Streptomyces venezuelae: one gene and its partner. The protein of the gene in region 2 binds, or shares a complex with, the protein of the main gene of each other region. Links are inferred from orthologs where the notes say so. Each region holds a gene or a part of one and is shown on either strand. Other genes may lie near its edges.

Region 1 (3,391 bases), 1.9 Mb from region 2 along the record:
CGATGAGGCCGTACTCCTTGGCCTCCTCGGCGGTGAACCAGCGGTCGCGGTCGCCGTCGCGGATGATGGCCTCGACGGACTGGCCCGAGTGGAACGCGGTGATCTCGGCCATCCGCTGCTTGGTGCGCAGCAGGTACTGGGCCTGGATCTTGATGTCGGAGGCGGTGCCGCCGATGCCGGCGGAGCCCTGGTGCATCAGGATGTCGGTGTTCGGCAGGGCGAAGCGCTTGCCCTTGGCGCCACCGGTGAGCAGGAACTGCCCCATCGAGGCGGCCATGCCCATGCCGATGGTGACGACGTCGTTCGGGATGAACTGCATGGTGTCGTAGACGGCCATGCCGGCCGTCACGGAGCCACCGGGGCTGTTGATGTAGAGGAAGATGTCCTTCTCCGGCTCGGCGGCCAGGAGCAGGAGCTGCGCGGTGATCTTGTTCGCGATGTCGTCGTCGACCTGCTGGCCGAGGAAGATGATGCGCTCGCCGAGCAGCCGGTTGTAGACATGGTCGCCGAGGCCGCCACCGATGGACGGCTCACCCGCGGCGTAAGGCTTCAGATTCGTCACGTATCCACCTGCTCGTCTCCGACGGCCATGTGCCGTCTCAGCGTCTCGTTCTGGGGTCCGTGCCGGCCTGAGCGGACGGGTCCGCCGGCGCCCGGGTACTCACGTGCCCTCGTATTCATGGACCCTAACGCGCAGGTAGGACAACGCCATCCCGCTTCCCGAACTGTTCGCTCGGAGCGCAAGCTCCCGGAGCCGTGCGGGACCCGTCCGGGGCCCGCGTCCGGCCCGGGCCGAGCGCATGCCGGAAGGGCCCGGACGCGACTGCGTCCGGGCCCTTCGGGGCACTGCTCAGCGGGCTTCGCCCGGGGTGTTACTTGGCCTCGTCGGCCTTGACCTCGTCGTCACCGTCGACGGCGGCCTCGACGGTCTCGGCGGCCTGCTCCTCGTCCTCGTCGGACAGGTCCACGACCTCACCGTTGGTGTCGACGACCTTGGCGGCCTCGACGACGACCGCGAGGGCCTTGCCGCGGGCGACCTCGCCGACCAGCATCGGAACCTGGCCACCCTCGACGACGGCCTGGGCGAACTGGTCGGGGGACATGCCGGAGGAGGCGGCGCGGCGCATGAGGTGCTCGGTGAGCTCCTCCTGGTTGACGCCCAGCTTCTCCTTGTTGACGAGCGCGTCGAGGACGAACTGGGTCTTGATGCCCTTGATCGCCTGCTCGGAGGTCTCGGCGTCGAACTCCTCGACCGTCTTGCCCTGGAACTCCAGGTACTTCTCGATGGTCAGACCCATCTGGCCGAGCTGGTGGTGCTCCAGGTTGTGCTTGCGGGTCTGGACCTCGTCCGCGAGGAGCTTCTCGGGGATCGGGACCTCGACGAGCTCCAGCAGCTTCTCCAGGACGCGCTCCTGGGCCTGCGTGGCCTGGTCGTACTGCTTCATGTTCTCGAGGCGCTTGCGGCTGTCGGCCTTGAGGTCCTCGATGGTGTCGAACTCGCTCGCCAGCTGCGCGAACTCGTCGTCCAGGGCCGGGAGCTCCTTGGCGGAGACCTTGGTGACCTTGACGGTGACCTCGGCGTCCTTGCCCTCGGCGGAGCCGCCCTTCAGCTGCGAGGTGAAGGTGGCCTCGCCACCGGCCTCCAGGCCGGTGACGGCCTCGTCGATGCCCTCGAGGAGCTCGCCCGAGCCGATGGTGTAGGAGACGTCGGAGGCGACGCCGTCGGGCAGCACCTCGCCGTCGACCTTGGCCTCCAGGTCGATGGTGACGACGTCACCCTCGGCGGCGGCGCGCTCGACGTCCGTGGTGGACGCGAAGCGGCCACGCAGCTGCTCGACGGACTTCTCGACGTCCTCGTCGGAGACCTCGATGGCGTCGACCTCGACCTCGATGCCGGAGAAGTCCGGGATCTCGATCTCGGGACGGACGTCGACCTCGGCGGTGAAGGCGAGGACCTCGCCGTCCTTCAGCTCGGTGATGTCCACGTCCGGCTGGCCCAGCGGGTTCAGGTCGGCCTCGTTGACGGCCTCGGTGTAGAACTTCGGGAGCGCGTCGTTGACGGCCTCCTCCAGCACCGCACCACGGCCGAAGCGCTGGTCGATGACGCGGGCCGGGATCTTGCCCTTGCGGAAGCCCTTCACCGTGACCTGCTGGTTGATCTTCTTGTACGCCGCGTCGAGGCTGTCCTTGAGCTCCTCGAAGGGCACCTCGACAGTGAGCCGAACCCGAGTCGGGTTCAGGGTCTCCACGGCGCTCTTCACGGTTCGGTCTCCTTGTGGCTGACTGCTGGGGATTCTGCCGTCGCGCTGTGATTCAGCGGTTCGGCGGACTTCGGCCCGGTACATCAGACACACGGGCACGCAGCTTGCATAGTAACCGCAAGCGGCAATCAGCCCACAACGCGATCTTGTGGAGACACTGCTGATGGTCGGGGTGGCCGGATTCGAACCGACGACCTTCCGCTCCCAAAGCGGACGCGCTACCAAGCTGCGCCACACCCCGTCGGTGCGACACGTAGGGTACATGCCTGGAGACACTCTGATGCGCGCGGTTTCCCGAGGCATTCCGGGCGGGCCTCCGCCACGACGCCGAATGTGGTGTGCGCTCACCGGGAACGACCCGCTAGGATGCTGTCCGTGCCAAGGTCCCCGGACCTGCGGCGCGTGCGTTGCGGGTGTAGCTCAATGGTAGAGCACTAGTCTTCCAAACTAGCTACGCGGGTTCGATTCCCGTCACCCGCTCTGAAGACGAAAGGGCCAGGTCAGAGGACATCTCCTCGACCTGGCCCTTCGCCGTTCCCGAGGTCCGGACCAGCCCCGCGGCGTGCCGGTGCCGGTACACGCCGCCAAGTCGGTTCCCGATCCATCCTGTTCGGCAGCGAACGGTGGGGGGAACATGGGCGGCGCGAAGACGGGGCGGCGCGGCGGCCGTGGGACCGCCCTGTTCTGCCTGGTGCCACCGGTCCGCGGCGCCCCGGGCCGACCGCCCGGGATCAGAGCTTGATGTTCGCGATCATCGTCGCGAGGGAGTTCAGGAAACGGTTCACGTCGTCCGCGATCGAGCTGGACGCGAGGAAGAAGCCGAAGAGCGCCGCGACGATGGCGGGGCCCGTCTTGATGTGGTTGCCACGGATCAGCACCACCAGGATGACCGCCAACAGAACCACCACTGACAGCGAAATGGCCACTACTGATCACACCTTCGGTCGTCCCCTGGTCGGCCCGGGGCGCACGGCCTGGCACACCCCCACATGCACCATCCTCCCACCAACGGGCCCCGGCTATACGCCCCGTGACGAACAGGCGTGGTTCCGTTTCCGCCAACCACATGTGCGACAGGAATATTTCGGGCGCGAGGCACGGGTCACGGGGCGGTGAGGCCGAGGAGGGAA
Region 2 (3,371 bases):
CCGGCCAGCGGCGTTCCTCCAGGCACCACTCGACGGCGATGCCGAGCAGTGGGAGCGCGACCAGGCCCCAGAGCCACATGGGGATGTACGAGGCGTCGCTCAGCGCCCAGCCGCACAGGCCGTACACCGCACCGAGCACACCCCGCTGCCACCACGGGCCGGGGTGCAGCTTGCCGAGGTACACCGTCATCACGGCGGCGGCGGTGCCCATGGTGATCGGGGTGATCGCGAAGACGGCGAGGTCGACGTGGGCGCGGGGGACGAGGACGGCCAGCCAGGAGAAGGGGTTGCCGAGGTAGGTGTGGTAGTCGGCGAGGAACTGCTGTCCGAAGCCGCCGCGCCAGGTGAAGAGGACGTCGCCGGCGGCCTGTCCGTGGGCCAGGTCCCACAGCGCGCGGTGGAAGGGCACGTACTGGTTGGCCTGGTCGTTCAGGGCCCGGCCGGTGTTCCCGAAGGGGTAGGTGCCGCGTGCCACCCAGGCGGCGCAGAAGGCGCCCGAGGTGATCAGGAAGGCCAGCAGGGGACCGCGGAAGCGGGTGATCCGGCGGATGGCGGCTCTGCGCGGGGCGGGTCTGTGCGGGGCGGTGGGACGGGCGTCGACTGTGGTCGGCTCGGGTGCCACGGTCCCCAATGTCCTGCTCCCTGCTGATCGACTGAGGGCGTGCCGCGCCCGGTCAAGCCTTCAGTTTAGGGCGCGGGGCGGGGCAGGGGGCCGATCGGCCCGCTGCCCGCTTGCGCGCGGCGGGTTTTCGTGCTGGGCATTTGTTTTGACCTACCTCTGTGAGGTAGGTACGCTCTGACCTTGTGCCTGGGGTGTGCCCTGGCCTCCGCGTGTGCTCATGACCCCGCGGAGGGCCGAGACGACCACACCGCAATCTGCGCCCGACTCACTTCGGTGAAAGCGTGCAGTGTTCGACACACCCGACCGCGTGGGTCGGGGAAAGTTCCAGGTTAGTTTCACTACACGGCACACAGAAACCGGAGAAGTAGTGCCTACGATCCAGCAGCTGGTCCGTAAGGGCCGGCAGGACAAGGTCGAGAAGACAAAGACCCCCGCGCTTGAGGCTTCGCCCCAGCGTCGCGGCGTCTGCACGCGTGTGTTCACGACCACCCCGAAGAAGCCGAACTCGGCGCTCCGTAAGGTCGCGCGTGTGCGTCTGACCTCCGGCATCGAGGTCACCGCTTACATTCCGGGTGAGGGACACAACCTGCAGGAGCACTCGATCGTGCTCGTGCGTGGTGGCCGTGTGAAGGACCTGCCGGGTGTTCGTTACAAGATCATCCGCGGTGCGCTTGACACCCAGGCTGTCAAGAACCGCAAGCAGGCCCGCAGCCGCTACGGCGCCAAGAAGGAGAAGTAAGAATGCCTCGTAAGGGCCCCGCCCCGAAGCGCCCGGTCATCATCGACCCGGTCTACGCATCTCCTCTGGTGACGTCGCTCATCAACAAGATCCTCCTGAACGGCAAGCGCTCCACCGCCGAGCGCATCGTCTACGGCGCCATGGAAGGCCTCCGCGAGAAGACCGGCAACGACCCGGTCATCACGCTGAAGCGCGCGCTGGAGAACGTCAAGCCGTCCCTCGAGGTCAAGTCCCGCCGTGTCGGTGGCGCGACCTACCAGGTCCCCGTCGAGGTCAAGCCGGGTCGCCAGTCGACCCTGGCCCTCCGCTGGCTCGTGGGTTACTCCCGCGCCCGTCGTGAGAAGACCATGACCGAGCGCCTCATGAACGAGCTGCTCGACGCCTCCAACGGTCTTGGCGCTGCCGTCAAGAAGCGCGAGGACACGCACAAGATGGCCGAGTCCAACAAGGCCTTCGCGCACTACCGCTGGTAGTCCCACCCCACATCGAGACCGAGAGAAGACCGAAGCCTTATGGCTACCACTTCGCTTGACCTGGCCAAGGTCCGCAACATCGGGATCATGGCCCACATCGACGCGGGCAAGACGACCACCACCGAGCGCATCCTGTTCTACACCGGTGTGTCGTACAAGATCGGTGAGGTCCACGACGGCGCTGCCACGATGGACTGGATGGAGCAGGAGCAGGAGCGTGGTATCACCATCACGTCTGCCGCGACGACCTGCCACTGGCCCCTCGAAGACGTTGACCACACGATCAACATCATCGACACCCCGGGTCACGTCGACTTCACCGTCGAGGTGGAGCGTTCGCTCCGCGTCCTCGACGGCGCCGTCACCGTCTTCGACGGTGTGGCCGGCGTCGAGCCGCAGTCCGAGACCGTTTGGCGTCAGGCGGACCGCTACGGCGTCCCGCGCATCTGCTTCGTCAACAAGCTCGACCGCACCGGCGCCGAGTTCCACCGCTGCGTCGAGATGATCAAGGACCGCCTCGGTGCGGTTCCGATCGTCATGCAGCTCCCCATCGGTGCCGAGGCCGACTTCCAGGGTGTCGTCGACCTCGTCACGATGAAGGCGTTCGTCTGGTCCGCCGAGGCGACCAAGGGCGAGATGTACGACATCGTCGACATCCCGGCCACGCACACCGAGGCTGCTGAAGAGTGGCGCGGCAAGCTGGTCGAGACCGTCGCCGAGAACGACGACGAGATCATGGAGCTGTTCCTGGAGGGCAACGAGCCCACCGTCGAGCAGCTGCACGCCGCCGTCCGTCGGATCATCCTGAACTCCGGCAAGGGCAAGGGCGAGCCCACGATCACCGCGGTGTTCTGTGGCACGGCGTTCAAGAACAAGGGTGTTCAGCCCCTGCTCGACGCCGTCGTCCGCTACCTGCCGTCGCCGCTGGACATCGAGGCCATCGAGGGCCACGACGTCCGCGACCCCGAGGTCGTCGTGAAGCGCAAGCCGTCCGACGAGGAGCCCCTCGCCGCGCTCGCGTTCAAGATCATGAGCGACCCGCACCTCGGCAAGCTCACCTTCGTCCGGGTTTACTCGGGCCGCCTGGAGGCCGGCACTGCGGTGCTGAACTCCGTCAAGGGCAAGAAGGAGCGCATCGGCAAGATCTACCGCATGCACGCCAACAAGCGTGAAGAGATCGACGCGGTGGGCGCCGGTGACATCGTCGCCGTCATGGGCCTGAAGCAGACCACCACCGGTGAGACGCTGTGTGACGACAAGAACCAGGTGATCCTGGAGTCCATGGACTTCCCGGCGCCGGTCATCCAGGTCGCCATCGAGCCCAAGTCCAAGGGTGACCAGGAGAAGCTGGGTGTCGCCATCCAGCGTCTCGCGGAGGAGGACCCCTCCTTCCACGTTCACTCGGACGAGGAGACGGGCCAGACCATCCTCGGCGGTATGGGCGAGCTGCACCTCGAGGTGCTGGTCGACCGTATGAAGCGCGAGTTCAAGGTCGAGGCCAACGTCGGCAAGCCGCAGGTCGCGTACCGCGAGACGA

The links. The genes of interacting proteins can lie anywhere in the genome.
Region 1: the proteins of rpsG (region 2) and tig are in contact, whole or in part, in a crystal structure (PDB 3GTY), measured with the Thermotoga maritima proteins. The link is inferred for Streptomyces venezuelae from one-to-one orthologs. Residues at the interface, in WP_004081843.1 of Thermotoga maritima: Lys34, Lys52, Lys55, Glu59, Arg62, Gln63, Glu66, Asn67, Lys69, Val71, Arg95, Ala109, Lys110, Lys111, Gly112, Arg113, Pro114, Glu117, Glu121, Ile124, Ala125, Tyr127, Asn128, Asn129, Thr130, Gly131, Lys135, Asp139, Arg142, Met143; in WP_004081061.1 of Thermotoga maritima: Glu122, Val124, Val129, Leu130, Tyr133, Glu188, Gly259, Ile262, Tyr263, Glu266, Ser270, Glu273, Gln274, Glu277, Arg308, Gln311, Ile312, Ser315, Tyr316, Glu325, Arg329, Arg336, Leu363, Phe366, Trp367, Arg373, Leu377, Arg381, Leu384, Glu387.

What each region holds. Positions count from the first base shown.
Region 1 is NZ_CP029189.1:2,563,881-2,567,271, forward strand. What follows is about bases 68-3,059. They hold tig (trigger factor), read right to left. Parts: upstream 2,262-3,059; coding sequence 873-2,261; downstream 68-872. Other genes in these bases: DEJ51_RS10990 (ATP-dependent Clp protease proteolytic subunit), read right to left, coding at 68-562; DEJ51_RS11010 (membrane protein), read right to left, coding at 2,993-3,059. Also shown: more of DEJ51_RS10990, read right to left, coding at 1-67; more of DEJ51_RS11010, read right to left, coding at 3,060-3,187; DEJ51_RS11015 (HD domain-containing protein), read right to left, coding at 3,364-3,391. UniProt on the Bacillus subtilis protein: Involved in protein export. Acts as a chaperone by maintaining the newly synthesized protein in an open conformation. Functions as a peptidyl-prolyl cis-trans isomerase.
Region 2 is NZ_CP029189.1:4,443,993-4,447,363, forward strand. What follows is about bases 127-3,098. They hold rpsG (30S ribosomal protein S7), read left to right. Parts: upstream 127-1,363; coding sequence 1,364-1,834; downstream 1,835-3,098. Other genes in these bases: DEJ51_RS19755 (YfhO family protein), read right to left, coding at 127-622; rpsL (30S ribosomal protein S12), read left to right, coding at 990-1,361; fusA (elongation factor G), read left to right, coding at 1,874-3,098. Also shown: more of DEJ51_RS19755, read right to left, coding at 1-126; more of fusA, read left to right, coding at 3,099-3,371.